2 linked regions of the Aquibium oceanicum genome follow. Each later gene encodes a partner of the first gene's protein in a complex. Links are inferred from orthologs where the notes say so. Each region holds a gene or a part of one and is shown on either strand. Other genes may lie near its edges.

Region 1 (7,502 bases):
CAGGGTCCGGGCTAGATGACGTTGCGGCAGTCGATCGGGTCAATGACCTCCCAGCCGCTTCTTGGCCGCCCGGTTAAATGCCCCGCCGGGCGGCCTTTTTCCTTCTAAAGAACCGATGACGGCGGCCGCGTCGCGCGGGCAGGGCGGTCAGAACGCCTCGTCGAAGGTCACGATCGAGACGGCACCTTCGATGGCACCCTGGAAGGCGGAGAGATGCGGTTCGTCGTCGGGGACCCCGTCCATGTCTCCGATCTGGTCCAGTTCCGCCTCGGCGTAGCCTTCGCGGGCGAGTGCCTCCAGCGCGGTGCGGACCGCCGTGTCGTCGTCGGGCGCGACCAGGAGCACGTGCACCCCTTGCGAATCGTCACCCTTGTTGCGCCACACGCGGCCGGTGATGATGGTGACGGGACGCATTTCATTGTCGTTCATGCCAGTGATTCCGTTTGTCGTCGTCTTGTCGGACGCACCCCCCGCTCCTATCTCCGGTTCTCGCATGGCCGGGGCCTCCACGACAGCCCGAATGCCGATATTTTCGGATCGGGTTCGGTTGAGGCGCGCAATTATCTTGCCTGCCGGAAGCGGACTTCGTCCAAGCCGTGGTTTCGGCGAGATAATCGGCTCCGCGGGGTTGACGGTCGGGGCGACTGCGGGTAGAAGCCGCCTCGTCTGAGCCGATGTGAGACTTGGCCTTTCGGAGCGACGCGCTTCGAAGTTCGTCTCAAACAGGGTTCGTTTTACGAGCGACAAAATCTCCGGCGTGCATGAGGCGCACAAGCGCTTCCTCTGCTGTTTGTTCGGGCGGGACCGCAAATGCGGTGTTTGGCCCGGCTTCGCGTATGGAAATGGCGCTCATTGCGGCCCCCGACGGGCTTGAGACACGGAATTTAGAAAGAGGAAGGTTTAATGCCTACCGTAAACCAGCTGATCCGCAAGCCGCGCATAGCGCCGGTGAAGCGCAACAAGGTCCCGGCCATGCAGGCCAACCCGCAGAAGCGGGGCGTCTGCACGCGCGTCTATACGACGACGCCGAAGAAGCCGAACTCCGCGCTCCGCAAGGTCGCCAAGATTCGCCTCGTCAACGGCTTCGAAGTGATCGGCTACATCCCCGGCGAGGGCCACAACCTCCAGGAACACTCGGTCGTCATGATCCGCGGCGGTCGCGTGAAGGACCTTCCGGGTGTTCGCTACCACATCATCCGCGGCGTGCTCGACACGCAGGGCGTGAAGAACCGCAAGCAGCGCCGTTCGAAGTACGGCGCGAAGCGTCCGAAGTGACCTGAGCGTCGGTCGTTCCGGTCGCGTCACCAGCGCCCGGGCCGCCCCGCAGGATTTGAGGCTGAGAAAATATGTCCCGTCGTCACAGAGCAGAAAAGCGTGAGATCAACCCGGACCCGAAGTTCGGGGACCTGGTCGTCACCAAGTTCATGAATGCGATCATGCTTCACGGCAAGAAGTCGACCGCCGAGACGATCGTCTACAGCGCGCTCGACCAGGTCGAGACCAAGACGAAGCAGGAGCCGGTCACGGTGTTCCACCAGGCGCTCGACAATGTCGCGCCGCACGTGGAAGTTCGTTCGCGTCGCGTCGGCGGCGCCACCTACCAGGTTCCCGTCGACGTGCGTCCGGAGCGCCGCCAGGCGCTGGCGATCCGCTGGCTGATCACCGCCGCGCGCGGCCGCAACGAAACGACGATGGTCGATCGCCTGTCGGGCGAACTGATGGATGCCGCCAACAACCGCGGCACCGCCGTCAAGAAGCGCGAAGACACCCACCGGATGGCGGAAGCCAACCGCGCCTTCGCCCATTACCGCTGGTAATCGGCTAGGCGACAAGAGCAAGCGAGAGGCACACCCATGGCCCGCGACTATAAAATCGAAGACTACCGAAACTTCGGCATCATGGCGCACATCGACGCCGGCAAGACCACGACGACCGAGCGCGTCCTGTTCTACACCGGCAAGTCGCACAAGATCGGCGAAGTCCACGACGGCGCCGCGACCATGGACTGGATGGAGCAGGAGCAGGAGCGCGGCATCACCATCACGTCGGCCGCCACGACCACCTTCTGGCAGGGCCGCGACGGCAAGAAGCGCCGCTTCAACATCATCGACACTCCCGGCCACGTCGACTTCACCATCGAGGTGGAGCGTTCGCTGCGCGTGCTCGACGGCGCCATCGCGCTGCTCGACGCCAATGCCGGCGTGGAGCCGCAGACCGAGACGGTGTGGCGCCAGGCCGACAAGTATCACGTGCCGCGCATGATTTTCTGCAACAAGATGGACAAGATTGGCGCTGACTTCTACCGCTCGGTCGAGATGGTGCAGAGCCGCCTCGGTGCGACGCCGGTGGTCGTGCAGCTGCCCATCGGCGCGGAAAACGATTTCGCCGGCGTCATCGACCTGATCGAGATGAAGGCCCTGGTTTGGCGCTCCGAGAACCTCGGCGCCGAATGGGACGTCCTCGACATCCCGGCTGACATGCAGGCGAAGGCCGAAGAGTACCGCGAGAAGATGATCGAGACCGCGGTCGAGATGGACGAGGGCGCGCTCGAGCGCTACCTCGAGGGCGAACTGCCGTCCAACGACGAGTTGCGCGCGCTGATCCGCAAGGGCACCATTCTCGTCAAGTTCTTCCCGATGTTCTGCGGCTCCGCGTTCAAGAACAAGGGCGTGCAGCCTCTGCTCGACGCCGTCGTCGACTTCCTGCCGTCCCCGGTCGATGTCTTCGACATCAAGGGCATCGATCCCAAGACCGAAGCCGAGATTTCGCGCAAGTCGTCCGACGACGAGGCGCTGTCGATGCTTGCCTTCAAGATCATGAACGACCCGTTCGTCGGTTCGCTCACCTTCTGCCGCATCTATTCGGGCATCCTGAAGAAGGGCGCTTCGCTGGACAACACGGTGAAGGGCAAGAAAGAGCGCATCGGCCGCATGCTGCAGATGCACTCCAACTCGCGCGAGGACATCGAAGAGGCCTATGCCGGCGACATCGTCGCGCTGGCCGGTCTCAAGGACACGACCACGGGCGACACGCTTTGCGACCCGCTGAAGCCGGTCATCCTGGAGCGCATGGAATTCCCCGATCCGGTCATCCAGATCGCGATCGAGCCGAAGACCAAGGGCGACCAGGAGAAGATGGGCCTGGCACTCAACCGCCTGGCGGCCGAGGATCCCTCCTTCCGCGTCAAGACCGACGAGGAATCCGGGCAGACCATCATCGCCGGCATGGGCGAGCTGCATCTCGACATCATCGTCGACCGCATGCGGCGCGAGTTCAAGGTCGAGGCCAACGTCGGCGCTCCGCAGGTTGCCTACCGCGAGACCATCACCAAGGTCGCCGAGATCGACTACACGCACAAGAAGCAGACCGGCGGTACGGGACAGTTCGCCCGCGTCAAGCTGGTGTTCGAGCCCAATCCCGACGGCGAGGACTTCCTGTTCGAGTCCAAGATCGTCGGTGGCTCGGTGCCGAAGGAATACATTCCGGGCGTCCAGAAGGGCATCCAGAGCGTCATGTCCTCGGGTCCGGTCGCGGGCTTCCCGATGCTGGGCGTCAAGGCGACCCTGATCGACGGCGCCTACCACGACGTCGACTCCTCGGTTCTCGCCTTCGAGATCGCCTCCCGCGCGGCGTTCCGCGAGGGTGCGCAGAAGGCTGGTGCACAGCTGCTCGAGCCGATCATGAAGGTCGAGGTCGTGACGCCGGAAGACTACGTCGGTTCGGTCATCGGCGACCTGAACGGCCGCCGCGGCCAGATCCAGAACCAGGAGATGCGCGGCATCGCCACCGTCATCAACGCGATGGTGCCGCTCGCCAACATGTTCAAGTACGTCGACACGCTGCGTTCGATGTCTCAGGGCCGTGCCCAGTACACGATGCAGTTCGACCACTACGAGCCGGTGCCGAACGCGGTCGCGCAGGAAATCCAGAAGAAGTACGCCTGATCCCCAGGGACTGTCGTCAGTAAGATCAATCGCCCGGGACGGGCAGCAGGAAATGGAGACCTCACATGGCAAAAGGTAAATTCGAGCGTAACAAGCCTCATGTGAACATCGGGACGATCGGGCACGTCGACCATGGCAAGACGTCGCTGACGGCTGCGATCACGAAGTACTTCGGCGAGTACCGCGCTTACGACCAGATCGACGCGGCTCCGGAGGAGAAGGCGCGCGGCATCACGATCTCGACGGCGCACGTCGAATACGAGACCGAGGCGCGCCACTACGCCCACGTCGACTGCCCGGGCCACGCCGACTACGTCAAGAACATGATCACGGGTGCCGCGCAGATGGACGGCGCGATCCTGGTCGTTTCGGCCGCCGACGGCCCGATGCCGCAGACGCGCGAGCACATTCTGCTCGCCCGTCAGGTCGGCGTTCCGGCGATCGTGGTGTTCCTGAACAAGGTCGACCAGGTCGACGACGCCGAGCTGCTGGAGCTGGTCGAGCTCGAGGTTCGCGAGCTTCTGTCGATGTACGAGTTCCCCGGCGACGACATTCCGATCGTCAAGGGTTCGGCGCTGGCCGCTCTGGAAGACTCCAACAAGGAGATCGGCGAGGACGCGGTTCGCGAACTGATGAAGCAGGTCGACAGCTACATCCCGACGCCCGAGCGTCCGATCGACCAGCCCTTCCTGATGCCGATCGAGGACGTGTTCTCGATCTCGGGCCGCGGCACGGTCGTGACGGGTCGCGTCGAGCGCGGCATCGTCAAGGTCGGCGAGACGGTCGAGATCGTGGGCATCCGCGACACGACCTCGACGACGGTGACGGGCGTGGAGATGTTCCGCAAGCTGCTCGACCAGGGCCAGGCGGGCGACAACATCGGCGCGCTGCTGCGCGGTGTCGACCGCGAGGGCGTTGAGCGCGGCCAGGTGCTGTGCAAGCCGGGTTCGGTGAAGCCGCACACCAAGTTCAAGGCCGAGGCCTACATCCTGACCAAGGAGGAGGGCGGCCGCCACACGCCGTTCTTCACCAACTACCGTCCGCAGTTCTACTTCCGCACGACGGACGTGACCGGCATCGTGACCCTGCCGGAAGGCACCGAAATGGTGATGCCGGGCGACAACGTGACGGTCGACGTGACGCTGATCGTGCCGATCGCCATGGAAGAGAAGCTGCGCTTCGCCATCCGCGAAGGCGGCCGCACCGTCGGCGCCGGCATCGTGGCGAGCATCGTCGAGTAACAAAAAACGAAACGGTCTGTCGCGGGCGCGAGCAAGCCCCGCGCCCGCGAAAGACTTGAAGGATTTGACGAATGAACGGCCAGAACATCCGCATACGCCTCAAAGCGTTCGACCATCGCGTCCTCGACGCCTCCACGCGCGAGATCGTCTCCACGGCGAAGCGTACCGGCGCCAGCGTTCGCGGTCCGGTCCCGCTGCCGACGCGGATCGAGAAATTTACCGTCAATCGCTCGCCGCACATCGACAAGAAGAGCCGCGAGCAGTTCGAGATGCGCACGCACAAGCGGCTGCTCGACATCGTTGACCCGACTCCGCAAACCGTCGATGCGCTGATGAAGCTCGACCTGGCCGCCGGCGTCGACGTCGAGATCAAGCTCTAGGCAGAGGGCCTCACGGAAACGGCTTCGGCCCGGACCTGGAACCCTGAAAAGGAAATTGAACCGATGCGTTCAGGTGTTATCGCACAGAAAATCGGGATGACGCGCATCTACAACGATGCGGGCGAGCACGTGCCGGTCACGGTTCTCCGGATGGAGAACTGTCAGGTCGTGGCGCAGCGCACCCAGGAAAAGAACGGCTACGATGCCGTGCAGCTCGGCGTCGGGATGCGCAAGGTGAAGAATACGTCGAAGGCCATGCGCGGCCATTTCGCCGCCGCCTCCGTGGAGCCGAAGGCCAAGGTCGCCGAGTTCCGCGTGTCGCCCGACAACATGCTGGATGTCGGCATGGAGATCACCGTCGATCACTTCGTCGCCGGCCAGAAGGTCGACGTGACGGGCACCACGGTCGGCAAGGGCTTCCAGGGCGTCATCAAGCGGCACCATTTCGGTGGCGGCCGTGCCACGCACGGTAACTCCGTGTCGCACCGTACCCACGGCTCCACCGGCCAGCGCCAGGATCCGGGCAAGGTGTTCAAGGGCAAGAAGATGGCCGGCCACATGGGCCAGACCCGCGTCACCACGCAGAACGTCGAGATCGTCTCGACCGATGCTGAACGCGGTCTGATCCTGATCCGCGGCGCTGTTCCGGGCTCCAAGGGCGCCTGGATCATCGTCAAGGACGCCGTCAAGGTCGCGCTCCCCGACAATGCGCCGAAGCCGGCTGCGCTGCGGGCCAAGAATGAAGCTCCGGCCGTCGAAGGAGCCGCGTGATGGACATCAAGATTACCACGCTCGCCGGCGCCGAAGCCGGCAAGGTGACCCTGTCGGACGAGATCTTCGGTCTCGACCCGCGCGAGGACATCCTGCAGCGCGTCGTGCGCTGGCAGCTGGCCAAGCGCCAGCAGGGCACCCACAAGGCGAAGGGCCGCTCCGAGATCGCGCGCACCGGCGCCAAGATGTACAAGCAGAAGGGGACGGGCCGCGCCCGTCACCACTCTGCCCGCGCTCCGCAGTTCCGCGGCGGCGGCAAGGCCCACGGCCCGGTGGTGCGCAGCCACGAGCACGACCTTCCCAAGAAGGTGCGCGCTCTCGGCCTGAAGCACGCGCTGTCGGCCAAGGCGAAGGCGTCCAGCCTCATCGTCGTCGACGACCTGATGCTGTCGGATGCCAAGACCAAGGCCCTGGTGGCGAACTTCGCCGGCCTGGGACTGACCAACGCGCTGATGATCGGCGGCGCCGAGCTTGACCAGAACTTCAAGCGCGCCGCTTCGAACATCCCGAACATCGACGTGCTGCCCGTCCAGGGCATCAACGTCTACGACATTCTTCGCCGCGGCACGCTCGTCCTTTCCAAGGCGGCCGTCGAGGCACTCGAGGAGCGCTTCAAATGACTGACCTTCGCCACTACGACGTGATCGTCAGCCCGGCGATCACCGAAAAGTCGACCATGGCCTCCGAGTTCAACCAGGTCGTGTTCAACGTCGCCAAGAAGGCGTCGAAGCCCGAGATCAAGGCTGCTGTCGAGGCGCTGTTCGGCGTCAAGGTGACCGCGGTCAACACCATGGTCCGCAAGGGCAAGGTGAAGCGCTTCCGCGGCACCAAGGGCCGCCTGAGCGATGTCAAGAAGGCGATTGTGACGCTGGCCGACGGCCAGTCGATCGACGTCGCCACCGGACTCTGAGAGGCTTGAGGTAACAAGATGGCACTCAAGAATTACAACCCGGTGACGCCCAGCCAGCGACAGCTGGTGATCGTCGACCGCTCCGGCCTCTACAAGGGCAAGCCGGTCAAGGGCCTGACGGACGGCCTGACGAAATCGGGCGGCCGCAACAATGCCGGCCGGGTGACCGCACGCTTCATCGGCGGCGGCCACAAGCGGACCTACCGCATCATCGACTTCAAGCGGCGCAAGTTCGACGTGCCGGCGACGGTCGAGC
Region 2 (5,284 bases), 2.1 Mb from region 1 along the record:
GGAAGCCGATCGCGGCATAGAAGTCATGCTGATCACCAGCCGCGACACGGGCCGCTGGGTCCTGCCGAAGGGCTGGCCGGAAGGCGACGAAGCGTTGCACGAGGCGGCGATGCGCGAGGCGGCCGAGGAGGCCGGCCTGCGCGGCTCGATCTCCGACAAGGAAAGCGGACGCTACTTCTACGGCAAGGGTCTCAAGTCCGGGCTGGAGCAGCGCTGCGAGGTTTACGTTTTTCCGATGAAGGTGGATCGGGTCGAGCAGAAATGGCCGGAGAAGGGCCAGCGTATCCGCAAGTGGTTCGCGCCCCAGATCGCGGCGAGCCGCGTGCGCGAACCAGAACTCGCCGAACTTCTTTCGGTTTTTGCGCCCTCCGCCTGAGGCTCGCCGCCCGACTCTTCATTTTCCACACGAAATCGGCGCCGGGTCGTGATTGGACCGCCCGATGAACTTGTCGCGTGCTGCGCGGTTCCCTAAGCGGGAGCCTGAGCGGAAGGGATCATGGCCGACATAAGCGAGCGCGCGCGCAAGACGACACTCGACAAGGACCTCGACAAGCTCGTCCGCGTCGAGGAAGCCACGAGCTTCGTCGCCCGGGGTCTGGTGGCACCCGGTCTTGCCCTCTTCTTCATGGCCTTCGTCGCCGTCGCCGTCGCGATCTTCAGCGCCGGCGATCCGGGCGCGATCGCGATCGTGGCCGCCGCCGCGATCGGCGCCTACATGGCGCTCAACATCGGCGCCAACGACGTGGCCAACAACGTCGCCCCTGCGGTCGGAGCGCGGGCGCTCACCATGGGCGGTGCGCTGCTGCTTGCCGCCGTCTTCGAGACGTCCGGGGCCCTGATTGCCGGCGGCGACGTCGTGCAGACGATCTCGAAGGGCATCGTCGACCGCGAGGCGATCGGCGAACCGGCGGTCTTCATAAGCGCGATGATGGCGGCTCTCCTCGCCTCGGCGGTCTGGATCAATCTGGCGACGGCCATCGGCGCGCCGGTCTCGACGACGCATTCCGTCGTCGGCGGCGTGATGGGCGCAGGCCTCGCCGCGGCCGGCCTGTGGTCGGTCGACTGGGGCGTCATGGCCGGCATCGCCGCCAGTTGGGTCATATCGCCGGTCATGGGCGGGGTCATCGCGGCCGCCTTCCTCGCCTTCATCAAGGCGCGCATCATCTATCAGGACGAGAAGATCGCCGCCGCCCGGCGCTGGGTTCCGTTGCTCATCGCCATCATGGCCGGATCATTCGCGGCCTACCTGGCCACCAAGGGCCTGTCGAAGATCGTGCATCTGAGCGGCGGCGGCATCGCGATCATCGGTGCCGGCGCCTTCCTCGTCGCCTGGGGTATCGCGCAGGTCTTCGTCAATCGCCAGTCTCAGGGCATGGAAAACCGCAACCAGTCCCTGCGCAAGCTCTTCAACCTGCCGCTGGTGATCTCGGCTGCGCTGCTCTCGTTCGCCCACGGCGCCAACGATGTCGCGAACGCGGTCGGGCCGCTGGCGGCCATCGTGCAGACCGCTTCCGGCAGCGGCATCGTCGCCTCGGTGCACATCCCCTTCTGGGTGATGCTCATCGGCGCCTTCGGCATCACCTTCGGACTGCTGCTCTTCGGCCCCAAGCTCGTCCGGATGGTCGGCGAGCAGATCACCAAGCTCAATCCGATGCGCGCCTTCTGCGTGGCGCTCTCCGCCGCGCTCACGGTTATCGTGGCGTCCTGGTTCGGGCTGCCGGTCAGTTCCACGCACATCGCGGTCGGCGCGGTCTTCGGCGTGGGCTTCTTCCGCGAATGGTACACGGCGAACTCGCCGCGCCGCCGCGCCTATCTCGAGCGTAAGGTCAACCGGCTGCGGGCCGAGCGCGCCGCAAGCGGGTCGACTGCCGATACGCAGGAGATCGACAGCGACGAAGAGGACGAGCCGGCTGGAGAACCAGCCGTCTCACGCGAGGAGGTCACGCGGCGCAAGCTGGTGCGGCGCGCCCATTTCTCCACCATCGTGGCGGCATGGCTGGTCACCGTGCCGGCAACGGCCGCGATTGCCGGGGGCCTCTTCCTCGTGCTCGAACAGCTCAGATAGGAGATTTGCGCATGCCGATACTTCTCAAGGGATCATGCCGCTGCGGCACCGTCCGCTTCGAGGTGGAAAGCAACACGCCGGTCCCCTACCAGCTTTGCTACTGCTCGATCTGCCGCAAGCAGCAGGGCGGCGGCGGGTTCGCCATCAATCTCGGCGCGAATGCGAAAACGATGAAGGTCACCGGAGAGGAACATCTCGGCCTCTACCGGGCGGAGATCGAGGACGAGGAGCGGCCGACCTGCGAGGTGTCCACCGGCGAGCGGCGCTTCTGCCGCGAATGCGGCTCGGCGCTGTGGCTCTACGATCCGACCTGGCCGGATCTCGTCCATCCCTTCGCCTCGGCGATCGACAGCGAACTGCCGGTGGCGCCGGAGCGCGTCCATCTGATGCTCAAGTACAAGCCGTCATGGGTGGAACCGGACGTCCGCGAGGGCGACAGCCGCTTCGACCTCTATCCGGAGGAGTCCATCGAGGGCTGGCACCGGAAACGGGGTCTGTGGGTCGACTGACCTCAGGCCGCGCTGGCCGCGCGGGCTTCCGCCAGCGCCTTCAGGTCGGCGGGCTTCAACTCGACGGACTCGCCGCAGCCGCAAGCCGACGACTGGTTCGGGTTGGTGAAGGTGAAGCCGGAGCGCAACCTGGTCGTCTCGAAGCCCATCTGCGTGCCCAGGAGAAACAGCGACGCCTCGGGCGCGACATAGACGTGCGCGCCCTCGTGTTCGACGTGGTCGTCGCGGGAATCCGGCTCGTTCACCAGATCGACCGTGTACTCCATGCCCGCGCAGCCGCCCTTCTTGACGCCGACGCGAATGCCGGTCGCGCCCTCGCGGCCAGAGACAATCTCGCGCACGCGGCGCGCCGCGTCCGTCGTCATCGTCATCACCTGGAATCGGCCCATTTCTCTCTCCATACGAATGGGCAGGCCCAAAATCGCACCTGCATGTCTTCCCCCTAAAATGGGGGATAGGCGCCAAACGCGCAAGGGTGGCGAAGCCATCCGGCCGCGCCACCCTTGCTGGGTTCGATGGAGCCGCCCGACCGCTTGAGCGCGGTGGCGGCTCTTCGTGCCGTGCTACTCGGCGCCGTCTTCGGCGACGGCTTCGCTCTCGGCGGCCTTCGCCTTCTTCTTCGGAGCGGCCTTCTTCTTCGGCGCTGCTTCCTTTTCGGAAGCCGCCTCGGCCTTGGCCTCATCCGCCTCGTCGTCCGCCAGAAGCTCTTCCTTCGAGACCTTCTTGTCGGTGACGTTGATCAGGGTCATCAGGTGGTCGACGACCTTCTCCTCGAACAGCGGCGCGCGGAATTCCGCCAGCGCGGCCGGGTTCTTGCGGTAGAAGTCGTAGACCTGCTGCTCCTGGCCGGGGTAGCGGCGTACCGTCTCCATGAGCGCACGCTGCATCTCCTCGTCGGACACCTGCACGCCCGCCTTGTCGCCGATCTCGGCCAGAACCAGCCCGAGGCGGACGCGGCGTTCAGCGAGACGCTGATACTCGGCGCGCGCCTCCTCCTCGGTCGTGTCCTCGTCGGTGAAGGTCTTGCCGGCGGATTCGAGATCGCGCGTCACCTGATTCCAGATGTTGGTGAACTCCGCCTCGACCAGCTTCGAGGGGGCCTCGAACTTGTAGGTCTCGTCCAGCGCGTCGAGCAACTGGCGCTTCACCTTCTGGCGTGTCACCGTGCCGAACTGGCTCTCGAGTTGCCCCTTGATGATCTCGCGCAGGCGCTCGAGCGAATCCAGTCCCAGCGACTTGGCGACCTCGTCGTTGAGCTCGATCGCCTCCGGGGAAGCGATTTCCGACACCTTGACGTCGAAGGTCGCGGCCTTGCCCGCGAGATGGGCCGCCTGGTACTGCTCGGGGAAAGTCACCTCGACCACCTTCTCGTCGCCGGCCTTGGCGCCGACCAGCTGGTCCTCGAACCCCGGGATGAACTGGTTGGAGCCGATCACGATGTTGGCGCCGCTGTCGGCCCCGCCCTCGAAGGGCTCGCCGTCAACCTTGCCGACGTAGTCCATGGTCACGCGGTCGCCGGTCTCGGCCTTGCCGTCCTTCGGCGTATAGGTGCGCGCCGATTCGGCGACCCGCATCGCCTGCTCGTCGATTTCGGATTCAGGGACGTCGTAGACCTCGCGCGTCACGGAGATGCCGGACACGTCCTGGATCTCGATGGGCGGGATGACCTCGTAGGCGATGGAGAATTCGAAGTCGGCCTGGCCGGCGAGGATCTTCTCGGCTTCGGACTCGTCCTCGGTCATCTTGACCTCGGGCTGCATGGCGGCCTTCTCGCCGCGCTCCTTGATGATGGAGCCGGTCGAGTTGGAGAGGATCTCGTTGACCACCTCGGCCATGACGGACTTGCCGTAGACCTTGCGCAGGTGGTTGACCGGCACCTTGCCGGGACGGAAGCCGTTGATGCGCACCTTGCCCTTGGCGTCCTGAAGACGTTCCAGCAGCCGCGCTTCCATGTCCTTTGCGGGGACCACCACCTGGATCTCGCGCTTCAGCCCAGTGTTCAGCGTCTCGGTAACCTGCATCATCAAACCTTTGTCTTCACGAATTCCGGGGCGGAACGGCTCTTTCCGTTTCGCCTGCCGGATTCCTTGGGCCGGGAGTGGCTTTCTGGTGCGGGTGGAGGGACTTGAACCCCCACGGCTTGCGCCACAGGAACCTAAATCCTGCGTGTCTACCAGTTCCACCACACCCGCTCAGGAAGCAAACGCGCCTCCCGAAGCGGGGCGTCTATATCACCGCGCATCACGGCTTCAAAGGGGAAACACCCCAGAAATGCGGCTTTTTTCGCGCTTGGCTGGCGAATTGCTTCCCACTTCCAGCCCGCGCGATGCTTATGCTCGCCACGTTCAGTAGAGCGGCTCCTCGTAAAGGCGTGTTTTGCCGTCGAAGAATGCCTTGATCTGGGCCGTTCCGCCCTCCCCGATGGCAGCCAGGATCATGAAGGGTCGCTCGCGCATGTCGCGCTCGATCTCGCGTCCCTCGCCTTCGGGAAGATAGAAGCGTTCGATGCCGTAGGACAGCCGAACCTGGTCGATCGCCGCGAATGCGGTGTCGATCGTACCGGCGATCTCGACCTGGCCGTCGGGCATCGCGGACGCTTGCGTTTCTGCGAGCCGCGCGCCAACCGGACGCCACAGCCCGTCGTCGCCCGGCGCCAGACGGACCAGCACCGGCGTTCCCTTTGCGGCGTCGGCGTCGGCGAGCGGCGGCT

Evidence for each region. The genes of interacting proteins can lie anywhere in the genome.
Region 2: the proteins of rpsG (region 1) and tig are in contact, whole or in part, in a crystal structure (PDB 3GTY), measured with the Thermotoga maritima proteins. The link is inferred for Aquibium oceanicum from one-to-one orthologs. Residues at the interface, in WP_004081843.1 of Thermotoga maritima: Lys34, Lys52, Lys55, Glu59, Arg62, Gln63, Glu66, Asn67, Lys69, Val71, Arg95, Ala109, Lys110, Lys111, Gly112, Arg113, Pro114, Glu117, Glu121, Ile124, Ala125, Tyr127, Asn128, Asn129, Thr130, Gly131, Lys135, Asp139, Arg142, Met143; in WP_004081061.1 of Thermotoga maritima: Glu122, Val124, Val129, Leu130, Tyr133, Glu188, Gly259, Ile262, Tyr263, Glu266, Ser270, Glu273, Gln274, Glu277, Arg308, Gln311, Ile312, Ser315, Tyr316, Glu325, Arg329, Arg336, Leu363, Phe366, Trp367, Arg373, Leu377, Arg381, Leu384, Glu387.

Annotation. Positions count from the first base shown.
Region 1 is NZ_CP018171.1:3,310,015-3,317,516, reverse strand. Bases 316-3,081 are described here. They hold rpsG (30S ribosomal protein S7), read left to right. Parts: upstream 316-1,346; coding sequence 1,347-1,817; downstream 1,818-3,081. Other genes in these bases: fusA (elongation factor G), read left to right, coding at 1,854-3,081; rpsL (30S ribosomal protein S12), read left to right, coding at 904-1,275; BSQ44_RS16270 (transcriptional regulator), read right to left, coding at 316-429. Outside these bases: more of BSQ44_RS16270, read right to left, coding at 148-315; more of fusA, read left to right, coding at 3,082-3,944; tuf (elongation factor Tu), read left to right, coding at 4,010-5,185; rpsJ (30S ribosomal protein S10), read left to right, coding at 5,257-5,565; rplC (50S ribosomal protein L3), read left to right, coding at 5,629-6,336; rplD (50S ribosomal protein L4), read left to right, coding at 6,336-6,956; BSQ44_RS16230 (50S ribosomal protein L23), read left to right, coding at 6,953-7,246; rplB (50S ribosomal protein L2), read left to right, coding at 7,265-7,502.
Region 2 is NZ_CP018171.1:1,225,528-1,230,811, reverse strand. The notes cover bases 2,369-5,284. They hold tig (trigger factor), read right to left. Parts: upstream 4,599-5,284; coding sequence 3,138-4,598; downstream 2,369-3,137. Other genes in these bases: BSQ44_RS06130 (GDYXXLXY domain-containing protein), read right to left, coding at 4,920-5,284; sufA (Fe-S cluster assembly scaffold SufA), read right to left, coding at 2,577-2,963; BSQ44_RS06150 (GFA family protein), read left to right, coding at 2,369-2,574. Outside these bases: BSQ44_RS06160 (NUDIX hydrolase), read left to right, coding at 1-376; BSQ44_RS06155 (inorganic phosphate transporter), read left to right, coding at 497-2,065; more of BSQ44_RS06150, read left to right, coding at 2,077-2,368. UniProt on the Bacillus subtilis protein: Involved in protein export. Acts as a chaperone by maintaining the newly synthesized protein in an open conformation. Functions as a peptidyl-prolyl cis-trans isomerase.